4 regions of the Mesorhizobium sp. M0028 genome follow, and region 1 is predicted to be linked to each of the others. Evidence: predicted binding sites of a transcription regulator. Region 1 holds the regulator's gene; each other region holds the start of a gene.
What was found. Region 1 encodes PhoB, which activates phosphate uptake and scavenging genes when phosphate is short. Its sites were predicted from a motif close to TGTCATNNANCTGTCAT; they were not measured.
Positions count from the first base shown of each region.

Region 2: NKJ93_RS15055 (esterase-like activity of phytase family protein) is a predicted target of PhoB. The motif match lies at 1,606-1,622, and genes of this name have one in related genera.
Region 3: NKJ93_RS08980 (LTA synthase family protein) is a predicted target of PhoB. The motif match lies at 946-962, and genes of this name have one in related genera.
Region 4: NKJ93_RS06050 (inorganic phosphate transporter) is a predicted target of PhoB. The motif match lies at 1,522-1,538, and genes of this name have one in related genera.

Region 1 covers NZ_JAMYVG010000002.1:490,036-493,493, reverse strand. The annotation lists gene NKJ93_RS07490 (ROK family protein) at 1-1,218, shown strand, start outside; gene phoB (phosphate regulon transcriptional regulator PhoB) at 1,228-1,917, opposite strand; gene phoU (phosphate signaling complex protein PhoU) at 1,934-2,641, opposite strand; gene pstB (phosphate ABC transporter ATP-binding protein PstB) at 2,674-3,458, opposite strand, start outside.
Region 2 covers NZ_JAMYVG010000006.1:217,251-220,708, reverse strand. The annotation lists gene NKJ93_RS15065 (sugar ABC transporter substrate-binding protein) at 1-444, opposite strand, end outside; gene NKJ93_RS15060 (TIM barrel protein) at 486-1,475, opposite strand; gene NKJ93_RS15055 (esterase-like activity of phytase family protein) at 1,767-3,200, shown strand; gene NKJ93_RS15050 (L,D-transpeptidase) at 3,348-3,458, opposite strand, start outside.
Region 3 covers NZ_JAMYVG010000003.1:240,549-244,006, forward strand. The annotation lists gene fabD (ACP S-malonyltransferase) at 1-756, opposite strand, end outside; gene NKJ93_RS08980 (LTA synthase family protein) at 1,003-2,928, shown strand; gene NKJ93_RS08985 (pilus assembly protein TadG-related protein) at 2,968-3,458, opposite strand, start outside.
Region 4 covers NZ_JAMYVG010000002.1:208,326-211,783, forward strand. The annotation lists gene NKJ93_RS06050 (inorganic phosphate transporter) at 1-1,468, opposite strand, end outside; gene NKJ93_RS06055 (TetR/AcrR family transcriptional regulator) at 1,589-2,125, opposite strand; gene NKJ93_RS06060 (efflux RND transporter periplasmic adaptor subunit) at 2,276-3,458, shown strand, end outside.

The sequences.
Region 1 (3,458 bases):
TTGCGCCGGCGCAACCGGGCGATGGTGATCTCGGCCGTGCGCCGGGCCGGCCAGCCATCGCGTACGGAGATCGCCGCAACCACCGGCCTCAGCCACTCGACCATATCGGCGATCTCCTCCGACCTGATACGGGAAGGCATCCTCGCCGAGAGCAAGGCAAGCGAACCCGTTTCGTTGAAACGCGGTCGTCCGCAGGTCGGCCTCGCCCTCAATCCGGAAGCGGCGGCGGTGCTGACCGTGGTGTTGTCGCTGAATTTCCTGTCGGCCGCCATCATCGACTATGCGGGGCAGGTGGTCGCCGAGGAACAGCGCCGGCTGGACACGCTGACCATGCCGCGCGACGAACTGATCCGCGAATGCATGGCCATCGTCCGGCGCCGGCTGGACGATCCAGATCTTGACGTCCGCAGTGTCGCCCGCATCGCCCTGGCGATTCAGGGAATTACCGACTCCCCTGCACGCGCCATGCTGTGGTCGCCGATCACGCCCCAGACGGACATCGCCTTTGCCGACATGCTGGAAGATGAATTCGGCATCCCGGCCACGGTGGAGAACGACTGCAATATGATGGCGGTGGCTTTGCGCTGGCGCGATCCGGATCGCTATCGCGACGACTTCATCGCCATCCTGCTTTCGCACGGCATCGGCATGGGGCTGGTGTTGAAGGGCGAGCTGTTCACCGGCACGCATTCCTCGGGCGGCGAGTTTGGCCACATGATCCATCGTCCGGGCGGCGCGCTCTGCCGTTGCGGGCGGCGCGGCTGCATCGAGGCCTATGCCGGCAATTACGCCATCTGGCGCAACGCCACGCAGATGAGCGAAGACAGCCAACCGGTCGCCGACGTCAGCGACGCCGACATGCGCGCGCTGGCGGTTCGGGCGCGCGAGAAGGACGGGCCGGAACGCGAAGCCTACCGCAAGGCCGGCGAAGCGCTGGGTTTCGGTCTCGGCTCGCTGTTCGCGCTGATCGATCCGGCACCGGTCGCAATGGTCGGCGCCAGTGCCGCCGCCTTTGATCTGATCGAGCCGGCCTTGCGGAAGGCCATCGCCCAGACCGCCGGCGGCCAGCATTCGGGCTCGATCTCCTTCGATACCGAGCCGAACGAATTGCCGCTGATCCGCGAAGGCTGTGCAATGCGGGCGTTAAGCTTCGTCGACCAGCAGATTTTCGCGCCGGGCGCGCAAATGAGGCCCGGCGTCAGAAAGAACGTAGCCTGACTGGGCGGGTCAATCTTCCCTGATCGCGTAGCCGGCACCGCGGATGGTGCGGATGACATCAGGCATGCGGCCGTTGTTGACGGCTTTGCGCAGCCGCCCGACATGCACGTCGACGGTGCGTTCGTCGATATAGATCGTCTCGCCCCAGACATTATCGAGTAACTGGCTGCGCGAGAAGACGCGGCCCGGATGCCGCATCATGAATTCGAGCAACCGGAATTCGGTCGGCCCGAGCCGGATCTCGGTCTTCTTGCGATACACCCTGTGCGATTCGCGATCGAGCACGATGTCGCCGACCTTCAGCACGCTGGACAGCACTTCCGGCTTGGCGCGGCGCAGCAGCGCCTTGACCCTGGCCATGAATTCCGGTGTCGAAAACGGTTTGACCAGATAGTCGTCGGCGCCGGTCGAAAGACCGCGTACCCGGTCGCTCTCCTCGCCGCGCGCGGTCAGCATGATGATCGGCAGCCGTTCGGTTTCGGGGCGCACCCGCAACCGGCGGCAGAGCTCGATGCCGGAAACCGCTGGTATCATCCAGTCGAGCACCAGAAGATCGGGCACATTCTCCTGCAAACGGATCTCGGCTTCGTCGCCGCGTGTCACCACCTCGACCTGGTAGCCTTCGGATTCGAGATTGTAGCGGAGCAGCACACCCAACGGCTCCTCGTCCTCCACCACCATTATGCGTGGTGCGATCATCGGCTGGGCACCCCCATCATGTCGCCGGTGCGGACATTGTCGTTTCGTCTTGCTTCGGACGATTGACCGGCAATTGCTCGCCGGTCAGCACATAATACGCATTTTCGGCGATGTTGGTGACATGGTCGCCGATCCGCTCCAGATTCTTGGCGCAGAACAGCAGATGCGTGCAAGCGGTGATGTTGCGCGGGTCTTCCATCATGTAGGTCAACAGTTCGCGGAACACCGACGTATATTTGACGTCGATGCGCTCGTCGGCGGCGCGTAGCTTGGCCAACGCGGCCGCATCGCCTGCAGCATACTCCTCGATGACGCCCTGCACCTGGATGAGCACCAGCTGCGCCATCGCATCGATGGAATGCGATAGGTCGCGCGGTGTGACGCTAAGGCCGACCGCACTCACACGCTTGGCGATATTCTTGGCAAGGTCGCCGATGCGTTCGAGATCGCCGGCCATGCGGATCGCCCCGACGACATGGCGCAGATCGTGGGCCATCGGCTGGCGCTTGGCGATCAGGGTGATGGCGCGGTCGTCCAGTTCGCGTTGACGCGCATCCATGATGGCATCGTCGGAAACGACGCGTTGCGCCAGCACGTTGTCAGAATTCAACAGGGCCTTGGTCGCCCCGCCGACCATCGAACCGGCGAGGTCGGCCATGTCGCGGATCAGCTTGCTGATCTGCTCGAGATCCTCGTCGAAAGAAGCGACTGTGTGTTCGCCCATGGTCCTGTCCTCATATGCGTGATCGGAACGGCTCAGCCGAAGCGGCCGGTGATGTAATCCTGCGTGCGCTTCTCGCGGGGCGACGTGAAGATCTTCTCGGTCCGGTCGAACTCTACCAGTTCACCCAGATACATGAAGGCGGTCTGGCGCGATACGCGCGCCGCCTGCTGCATGTTGTGGGTGACGATGACGATCGTGTAGTCGGCTTGCAATTCGTCGATCAGTTCCTCGATCTTGGCGGTCGACAGCGGGTCGAGTGCCGAAGCCGGCTCGTCGAGCAGAATGACTTCCGGCTTCACCGCCACGGTGCGGGCAATACAAAGCCGCTGCTGCTGGCCGCCTGACAGGCTCAAGCCGCTGGCGTTGAGCTTGTCCTTGACCTCGCCCCACAGCGCGGCCCGCTTCAACGCTTGTTCGACGCGGCCGTCCATTTCGGACTTGCCCAGATTCTCATAAAGCCTGACGCCGAAGGCGATGTTCTCGTAGATCGACATCGGGAACGGCGTCGGCTTCTGGAACACCATGCCGATCTTGGTCCTCAGGAGATTGAGGTCCTGCGAGCGGTCGAGAATGTTCTTGCCGTCGAGCAGCACCTGGCCCTCGGCTGTCTGCTTCGGGTAGAGTTCGTAGATGCGGTTGAACACACGCAGCAGCGTCGATTTCCCGCAGCCCGAAGGGCCGATGAAGGCAGTGACGCTGCGCTCGGGCAGCGACAAGGTGATGTCCTTCAACGCCTTGCTCTGGCCGTAGTAGAAGTTGAGGTTCTTGACCTCGATCTTCGTCTTCTCGGCGACCGTCTCGGTCATCGTCATGTCCG
Region 2 (3,458 bases), on a different contig from region 1:
GACCGCGTCATTGACGTTGACCACCGGCACGTTGGCGGCCCTGGCCTGTTCCATGATCGGCTGCAAATTGGAGTCGGTCTGCGGTGAAACGAGCAGCACGTTGTAGCCTTGCGTGACCAGGCCTTCGGCGATGGTGAGCTGGCCGAGCTGGTCGCCCTCGCTCTGCGCCGCCTGGTAGACGACGGGCACGCCGATGCGGTCGCCGAACGACTTGTAGCCCTCACCCAGCGAGCGCCAGTATTCGTTGGTCAGCGTCTTGGAGACCGCACCCGCCTTGGTGCCCTCGGGCAGCTTGGGGAAAGCCCCGAACTTGGCCTCGAGCTGCGACCAGTCGATGCGATCCTTCTCGGTGTCGGAATTGAGCGGCGCGAGATCCGCGGAAAACACCGAGCCGATGGACAGCGTCATCAGGGCAGCGGTAGCGGTGACGAGCAGAAATTTCATGGTCTTTCCTCCCTTGTTGAAAAACGGTGATGGCGCCGGCCTCAGCTGTCCGGCCCGAGCATGGCTTCCTGGATGATGGCCTGCGACGCGACCGCGTCCTGACGATCGACGGCGGCTGACAGGCGGTTGTCCTTTTCCAGCCGCTCGACGACGCGCAGCATGCGCTTGACGGTGGCGATGTTGACTTCGCATTCGTGGACGGGATCGAGCCCGGTCATGTCGGGGAACGTGTCGAAGTAGATGGCCCCGGCATAGCCGTCGCGGCGGATCTGCCTGAGCAGCTCGATCGTCTGCAGCGTGTGCACGGCACCGACCATCAGGCCGTCGTCGCGCTTGGCGTAGCCGTCGTTGAGGTGCACGCCGAGCAGCTTGCTGTGCCGTGCTATGAGGGCGGCAGCGAAAGCCGGCTGCTCGTCGGCATAGAGCACGTGAGCGAAATCGAGCGTCACGCCGAGATTGGGCAGGCCGATCTCGCGGATCGCCAGCAATGTCGTCGCCGCATCGGGCATCAGGCTGTAGGAGCGCGGCTCGTTGGGTTTGTATTCAAGGCTAATCTGGCAGCCCGGATCATGCGCCGCTACTTCACGAATGCCATCGATTTCGTGTTGCCAGAGTGTTGCGTAGTCAGCCTGGAAGGCGTAGTCGAAGCCATCCTGCCCGAGCCACAATGTCATCAGGCTGGCGCCGGCCTCGCGCGCGGCGTCGATGCCGGCCTTGGTCAGGTCGATGGCCTCACGGCGAACGGAAGGATCCGGATTGGTGAAGGCGCCGAGCTTGAAGGCCGGATTAGAGTAGTAGCGCATGGCGAAGCCATTGATGGAAAGCCCGAGATCGCTGAGTTTGCGCGCCATTTCCGCAGGTTTTTCATCGACATGATCGGGGAAGTTGAGGTCGAGATCGGTCAATTCCGCAACCTTCGCCGCACGCGCCGCCATTTGCAGCATGGACGGTTTACCAACAAGATCAGGCCACTCGGCCTGTGGCCGCGAGGCAAAGGAATTGAGGCGGGTAGCGAAACGACAGACTGTCATCGGTGACCTTTCATTGTCATAACTTCACATAAGAATGATTATTTGTAAAGTTGTTAATTGCTCTCGGTGGCGACGGATTCGCCATGCCCGGGCTAGTTGCGACCACATGAGGCCCAGGCAAGCGCAGCACTGTCACGCAAGTATCATGTTCGCGTCCTAGATCGCTTCTCCGAAGGCTTTCGCGGCATTCTCGATGCGACGCGGCGCTTTTTCAGATCCCGGCTGTTTTGTCACAAAGAGGACTTCCATGAAAACCTGCACCGAAACGCGTCCCTCGCAGTCGCGCTGGCGATGTTCACCGCCTTGACTCCGGCCTTGGCTGAAAACGCAGCGACCGTCGGCGGCGTCAGCTTCGTCAACAAGGGCCTGGTCGGTGTCGGTCGCATCCCGGCCAGCCAAAGGGACAAGTTCGGCGAGACGTTTGGCTCCGGCTCGGGCATGGCGATCGACGCTGCCGGCTGGACGCATGGCGCCGATGGCTATAAGGGCTCGCTGTGGCTGCTGCCGGATCGTGGCTACAATGTCGTCGGCACCACCGATTACCGTCCGCGCATCAACACGATTGCCATCGAATTCGCCCCGATCGCACCGGGTGCGGCACCAGCCGCCGGCCAGGAACAGTCGGGCCTCAAGGCAACCCTTGCCGACACCATGCTTTTGACCGACGACAAGGGCGCCGACGCAACCGGCCTCGATCCGCTCAACGGCGTGCGCGCCGCGACCGACGACATGCCGATCCTGCCCGAAGCCAACGGCAAGCTCGCGCTCGATAACGAGGCGATCGTGCGGCTGCCCGACGGCACCATGTTCATCTCGGACGAATATGGTCCGAACATCTACCACTTCTCCGCCGATGGGCGTCTGATGTCGGTAACGCAGTCACCGGCGGCGCTTGTCCCGATGCGTCATGGAACGCCGAACTTCGCGTCCAACAATCCGGGACCGGGCGCGGCAGACCCAGATCCGACGGATCCCGAAACCGGCCGTCAGAACAACCAGGGCCTCGAAGGCATGGCACTGACGCCGGACGGGAAGTTCCTGATCGCTGTGCTGCAATCGGCCCCCAGACAGGATGGCGGCGATTCCGCTTCGACGCGCCAGAACACGCGCGCGCTGGTCTACGATGCCTCGGATCCGGCCCAACTCAAGCTTGCGCATGAATATGTTGTGCCGCTGCCGGTGTTCACCGATGCCAAGGGCAAGACCAAGATTGCCGCGCAGAGCGAAATCGTGGCTCTGTCGGACAAGACCTTCCTGATGCTGGCGCGCGACAGCGGCAACGGCCAGGGGGTGAAGGGCGACACCTCGCTCTATCGCGAGATCAGCGTCGTCGATGTGTCGGCGGCAACCGACATCGCCGGCACCGAGTTCGACAAGGACAAGCCGGTTGCGCCCAAAGGTGAGCTCGATCCCTCGGTGACGCCGGCCAAGCTGACGCCGTTCATCGACATCAACGACAAGACCGAGCTCGGCCGCTTCGGGCTGCACAATGGCGCGCCCAATGACCGCAACAACCTTTCGGAGAAGTGGGAGGCGATGTCGGTGGTGAGCGTCCTCGATCCAACACGGCCCGACGACTATTTCCTGTTCGTCGCCAACGACAATGACTTTCTCACCCAGGACGGCTTCCAGGTCGGCGCGGCCTACAAGGCCGAAGATGGCCCCGATATCGACACGATGTTCCTGGTCTATCAGGTCACGCTTCCAGGCCTCGCCGGGAAGTAGCGACACCCCCAGGCAGGCGGACGCGCCGAACGCGTCCGCCTGCCTGGCACGATCGAACGGTCGGGCCCTTCAGTTGCGGCTCGCCGGCACAAGGATTGTGTTCTAGTGGGTTTGCAAAACCTAAGACTGATGATCCGTCGAAGGCACTTACCTCAACATCTCCGCGTCCTTTGGCACGCCCGCATCGATCGGCTCGGCCGTCCTGTCCGACACGGCGGCGATCTTCCCGGCGGCCGACAGGTTCGGGCGCACGAAGAC
Region 3 (3,458 bases), on a different contig from region 1:
CTCGTCGGGATCGCTCGTCGGGGTCACCGTAACATTGGAGACCAGCGGCACGGCCGGTGCACTCTTCGTCACGGCGGCCAGTGCCTCCCGCATGATCTCGGCCGCCGGCTTCATCAATGCCGAATGGAAGGGCGCCGAAACCTGCAGCATGAGCGCCCGCTTGGCGCCCTTCTCCGTGCATAGCTTCGCCGCCAGTTCGACCGCCGACCTGGCGCCGGAGATTACCAGCTGGCCGCCGCCATTATCATTGGCGATCTGGCAAACCAAGGCTTGCGCGGGATCTTTGGCCGCGCCTTGGGCAGCCTCTGCGCAGGCGGCTTCGACGTCGGCTTGTTCCAGCCCGATGATCGCCGCCATGGCGCCCTCGCCGGCCGGTACCGCCGCCTGCATGGCGTTACCCCGGATGCGCAACAGCCGGGCGGCGTCGGCGACCGAAACGAAACCGGCGGCCGCAAGTGCCGAATATTCGCCGAGCGAGTGGCCGGCGACATAGGTGACCTTGCCTTTCAGGGAGAAGCCGCGCGCCTCCAGCGCCCGGATTGCGGCAAGCGACACCGCCATCAGCGCCGGCTGGGCATTGGCGGTCAGCGTCAGCGTCTCTTCCGGGCCTTCCCAGATAAGCTTCGATAGATTTTCGCCGAGCGCTTCATCGACTTCCTCGAAGATCCGCCGCGATTCAACAAAGGTATCGGCGAGGTCCTTGCCCATGCCGACAGCCTGGCTGCCCTGCCCCGGAAAGGTGAATGCGATGGCCATCGGCGGCTCCCAGCTGCTGGTTCTCGTTGCCTGTGACGCAAGGCGTGCGGCCGAGTCAAGTCCAACCTTGACCGCGCAACGTCGGCCGAGTGCCTGTTTCGGCAGGCTTTTTGGCGATCACTCATGATGAAAACCGCTCACGATTTGTTTGCTGGCTCTTCTTATTTCCGCCACAGGCGCTAGCTTTGCGTGACAGTTCGATGACAGTCGAGTGACGCTTTTGTTGCGGGCCGGGGAACTATTGCAGTGGCAAAGACCAAGAAGAGCGCAGCCGAGGCCGCGCCACAGTTTCTCGAAGGCGATCCGGCCACCGGCTATCTGCCGGGGCGCAAATGGCCTGTCATCCGCTATGGCTTCATCAGCCTGTTGGCCGCGGCCATCCTGGTGTTCTCTATCGAATTGATCGTGCGCGGCAACTTTGCCGGCACCGTCGACTTCTTTCTGCAGCCCTTCAAACCCGGCTGGACCACAATCATCATTTTTGCGCTGATCCTCATAGGGCTCGACGCCGTGCTCGGCCGCAGCCATCAGAGCCTGATGATCCTCGCGCCGCTGACGTTGTCGCTGGCGTTCGTCGGCCACCAGAAGTCGCTCTATCTCGGCGATCCGCTCTATCCGACTGATTTCCTCTATTCTCGGCAGATCGTGGCGCTGATGCCGCTCCTGGTACGCGATCGCCCGGGAACCGCCATTGCCCTGGCGATCGGCGTCGTCGGCGGGCTGTCGCTTCTCGTCTATGGCTGGCGGCTATGGCGCCGCCGCGTTCCGGCGCTCAGCCACAAGGGCCGCCTTGCCCGACTGACGCTGACAGTGCCGCTGATCGCCTTCTTCGTCTCCATCATGGACTATGCCACTTTCTCATGGACGCGCGACCGGCTGCAGATCATCCCGATCATGTGGGACCAGAAGGAAAACTATGCCTCGAACGGTTTTGCGCTCGCATTCGCGCTGAACGTCCCGATGGCCCATGTCTCGGCGCCGCCCGGCTATTCCGGCAAGGCGATCGAAGCGATCGGCAAACCGCAGGTGACGGCCTCGGTACCCGCCGAGAAGCCCGACATCATCGTCGTCATGAGCGAATCCTTCTGGGATCCGACCAAGCTGCCCGGCGTCACCATCACGCCCGACCCTATCCCCAATGTGCGGGCACTGCGCACGGGCTACATGTTCTCGCCCGAATTCGGCGGCATGACGGCCAACATCGAGTTCGAGGCCCTGACCGGCTTTTCCAACGCCTTCCTGCCGGCGGGCAGTATTCCCTACCAGCAATATGTGCGGACACCGACCCCGTCGCTGGCGACCTTCCTGAAAAGTCAGGGCTACCGGGCGCGCGCCATCCATCCCGGCACCAACTGGTTCTGGAACCGGGGAGCCGTCTATGCCGATTTCGGCTTCAACGACTTCAAATCCGAGGAGACGTTGCCGCCCATGCAAAAACGCGGACCGCTCGCGTCGGACGCAGCGATGACCGACGAGATCATCCACGAGGCCGATACCAGCGCCGAGCCGGTCTTCTTTTTCGCCGTCAGCCTGCAGAACCACGGGCCGTATGAGCCCTATCGCTATAACAATCCGACCCATAAGGTGCAGGCGCCGATCAGCCAATGGGCACGTGAATCGCTGTTGAGCTACGCCGAAGGCTCTTCCGACGCGGACCGTGGCCTCGAGCGGCTGATCGAATGGGCGAAGAAACGCCAGCGGCCGACGGTCATCGCCTTCTTCGGCGACCATCTGCCGCCGCTTGGGCCGGTCTACGTCGAGACCGGTTTCCTGAAGGACAATGTCGCGCCGCGCAAGGAGGCGGCCGACCAGATGCTGCTGCACCACCAGACGCCGCTGATCGTCTGGTCAAACCGCAGCGGCCCGGCCGAGGATCTCGGCGCCGTCAGCCCAGCCTTCCTGCCCTATCATATCCTGAAGACTGCCGGCATCAGTCATCCCTATTACACCGGCTTCCTCGGCCAGTTGCGGGAGCACTACCGCGTCATCGACCGCAATTTGCTGTTGGCACCGGCGGGCGACGCCACCCCCGATTGGTCGCGTCAGAAAGAGATCGACCCGGCAATCCGCGACTTCCGTCTGCTGCAGTACGACATGATGTTCGGCAAGCGCCATGCGGCGCCCGATTTCTTCCCCGAAACCACACGCAAAGTGGCTGCGCACACGAGTTGAGCAGCGGCGGCGGAACGGCCGTTGGGCGACTGACGTCGTTCAGTTCGTCAAGTGCAGGTGCGAAATCGAGCTTCCGATTTTCAGGAACACGCTTTCGAGCTGGGTGACGTCGTTGGTCGGGTAATAATCCGACGGCGACGACGCGCAGGCCTCGTAGAGCTTGCGGTTGGCTGCGGTGTCGGCCTGCAGCAGTACTGTGAAGATCTGCACGTCCTGTTTCTTCAACGTGTTGCAGACATTGGTTGTCCAGTCGTCGACATTGCGCGCGGCCGCGGTCTGGTCGCTGGATCCGAACCGACCCGAAGCCAGGAACCCGTAAGAACCATAGTCCGACTTCTGTGGCGTATCCTTCGCGCCATAGACAACATTTTCGCCGTCGGTGAGCAGCAGCACCGTTTTGGTCGTGCCTGACGCCCTGAACGGCGCGCCGTCACTGTAGGGCGGTTCCGGCGAGAGTACCCGCATCCCCCATGACAACCCTTCCGAAACATTGGTCCCCGAGCCGTTCCATTCGATCATCTCACTGACGG
Region 4 (3,458 bases), 280 kb from region 1:
CAACGCCCGACGACAGCACATGGGTGGTCGAGACCGGCAGGCCGAGATAGTCGGCCGATGCGATGGTCGCCATTGCAACAAGCTCTGCGGACGCACCCTGGCCGTAGGTCAGATGGCTTTTGCCGATCTTCTCGCCGACGGTGACGACGATGCGCTTCCAGCCGACCATGGTGCCGAGGCCGAGCGCCAGCGCGATGGCGACCTTGACCCAGAGCGGGATGAACTTCGTCGCGTTGTCGACCGCCTTGTGATAGGTCGTCACCGCCTTCAGGTCGTCGGCCTCCATCGGCAGCAGCTTCTTCTTGTCGATCAGTTTCAGCGCTTCACCGATAAGATAGATGTTGTTGCGGGCGTTGCTGACCAGCGTTGTCGGCAGCTTTTCCACGGACGGATAGGGCGACAACATTGCGCTAGTGTCGTGGATGAAGCTCTGCAGGGCAGGCGTGGTCTCGTCCTTCCAGGTCTTGGTGCGAACGGCGTCACCGAGCACGGTTGCCGCGTCGGTCACGGCGACGCCGGGCTTGACGTATTTGCCGAGTACCGTTTCGACCTGCGTCGCTGCGGACTTGTAAGCTTCGAGATAGTTCACGTCCGGTGTGCGGTTGAGCGCGAAGGCGGTCGGCACCACGCCGATCAGGATGAGCATGATGAGGCCCATGCCCTTTTGCCCGTCATTGGAGCCGTGGGCAAAGCTGACGCCGGTGCAGGTGAAGATGAGCAGCGCCCGGATCCACAGCGGCGGCGGAGCGCTCGACTTCGGCGCCTCGTAAAGCTCGCGGTTCCTGACCAGCAGCTTCATCACCAGAAGCAGCAGCCCAGCCAGGCAAAACCCGACCAGCGGCGAGATCAGAAGCGACAGGCCGACATTGCTTGCCTGCGACCAGTCGATGCCGCTGGTGATGGAACCGGCCGGCGCCGTGAACTGGTTGGCGAGGCCGACGCCGATGATCGAACCGATCAGCGTGTGCGAGCTCGAGGCAGGCAGGCCGAGATACCAGGTTCCGAGGTTCCACATGATCGCTGCGACCAGCAGCGCGAAGACCATGGCCAGCCCGGAGCTTGATCCGACCTGAAGGATCAGTTCGACCGGCAGCAGCGAAATGATGCCGAAGGCGACCGCCCCGCTGGCGGTGAGCACGCCGAGGAAGTTGAAAAAGCCGGACCACATCACTGCAAGCTCGGCCGGCATGGAATGGGTGTAGATCACCGTTGCCACCGCATTGGCGGTGTCGTGAAAACCGTTGACGAATTCGAAGCCGAGCGCGATCAGCAGCGCCAGGCCAAGCAGAATCCACGGCACCGCGACGGTGCTGGTCAGGTCCTGGCTGAGCGCGTAGCCGACATAGGCAAGGCCGCCCAGGATGATGACGGCAAAGGCCGGCAGAAACCATTTGCCGGTGCTGTTTGGCCGGTCGAGCGGATGCTCCGGCCTTGGAATTCCTGCTTCGCTGGAAACAATATCGACCATACCCCACTCCTCTTGCGTTGCAGCAAAGAATGGGAGGACGCTAGGTCGGCACAATGAAGCCTGTGTGACGGCAGAGCACTTTGAGATTGGAGCAGATAGTGCTGGACGGTGGTTCCTGATCTATTCCGCGATCTCCAGCAGGGTCGATATCAGCAACCGGCGCTCGTCGGCGGAGAGAATGTCCGAACCGAACAGATTCATGCTGCGAAGCCCTTCGATAGCGAGATAGCAGACCAGCAGCGCCTTGAGATTCGGCGTCTCCTCCTTCAGCCGCTCGAACACTTGCCGCCTGAACGATTTTATCGGCGTCAGGAAATCGGGATTCTCGGCAATCGCCGAAAATATCCAGGTCGCCGACGGTTTCGACTCCTCGGCATGCTCGGCCGAAAGCCTGATATAGGCCGCAAGCGGGCTCTCACCGCTGACGCCGTTGGTGCGGGCGGCCTCAAGCGCCTGTTGGAACGCGCTGAGGTAATCCTCCACCAGCGCCTGCATCAATTTCGCCTTGGTCGGGAAATTGTAGAGAAGACCACCCTTCGACACGCCGGCACGGCTGGCGACCGCATCCAGCGACAGGCTGCCGGGACCCGTCTCGCGCGCCACATCGGCGGCGGCGGCGAGGATCTTCTCGCGCGAATTTGTTCTGCGGGCCTTCATCAATCGTTCCCCATTCATTAGCTTAAGCGGAATTGACAAGACCGTCCAGACGGTACAGTAAGATTGCCGTCATTTGAAATTGGGACCAGTCACAGGTATGTGTTCCGGTCATCCGACCGTTATGCTGGGCCATGGCCGAGGGGACTGTTCGTGATCAAGCGCTTCATCATCGCCTTCATTCTGCTCGTGCTGGTGTGCGGCGGCATCGTCGGATTCAACCTGTTCCGCGACAATGCGATCAAACAGTTTTTCGCCACCATGAAGCCGCCGGCCGCGACCGTGTCGACGGTCATCGTCAAACCGATGTCCTGGACGCCCGGCGTCGAGGCGATCGGTACTGTCAGTGCCGTGCGCGGCGTCGACCTGACCGTCGAAACCGCGGGTATCGTCAAGGACATCCAGTTTCATGCCAATCAGAAGGTCGCCGCCAACGCCGTGCTGCTGCAGCTCGACGATGCCGTCGAGCGGGCCGACCTCGTGGCGTCGAAGGCGCAAGCCACATCCGACCAGACGACGCTGATGCGCGCTCTTGAGCTGCAGAAGCGCGGGGTCGGCACCGACGCTACGCTGGACACGGCGCAGGCGGCAGCATCGGTCTCCTCCGCGCAGGTAAACAAGCTGCAAGCGGTGCTCGACCAAAAGCAGTTGACGGCCCCTTTCAAGGGCACCGTCGGTATTCCGAAAATCGACATTGGCCAGTATCTCACACCCGGCACCGCCGTGGTGACCTTGCAGGACATGGACACGATGCGTGTCGATTTCACCGTGCCGGAGCAGCAGCTTCCGCTGCTGAAGATCGGACAGACGGTGCGGCTGGGCATTGGCGGCGGCGACATGCCGTTCGCCGGCAGCATCCGCGGTATCGATCCGAAGATCGACCCGACGAGCCGGCTGGTGACGGTGAGGGCGGAGGTCGCCAATCCTGAAGGCAAGCTGACGCCCGGCCAGTTCGTCCAGGTGCGTGTCGAACTGCCGGAGGAGAACAACGTGCTGGCGCTGCCGCAGACTGCGCTGACCTCCAGCCTGTACGGTGACTTCGTCTTCGTGGTGCGCCCGGCCAAATCCGCAGAAGTCAACGGCGCGGCTCCCGACGCAAAGCCGGAAGAAAAACCAGCCGCGGATGCTGCCAAGCCCGCTGCCGAAGCACCCGCGGCAAAACCCGAAGAAAAGCCGGGCGCTACCCCAGCCAAACCGGCAGCGGAAGCCAAACCGGCAGCGGAAGAACAGAAGCCGCAGCTCGTGCTCGCCCAGGTGTTCGTCAAGCCAGGCCGCCACAACGCCGGCCTGGTCGAGATCCTGGAAGGCATCCAGCCCGGCGACGAAGTCGTTACCG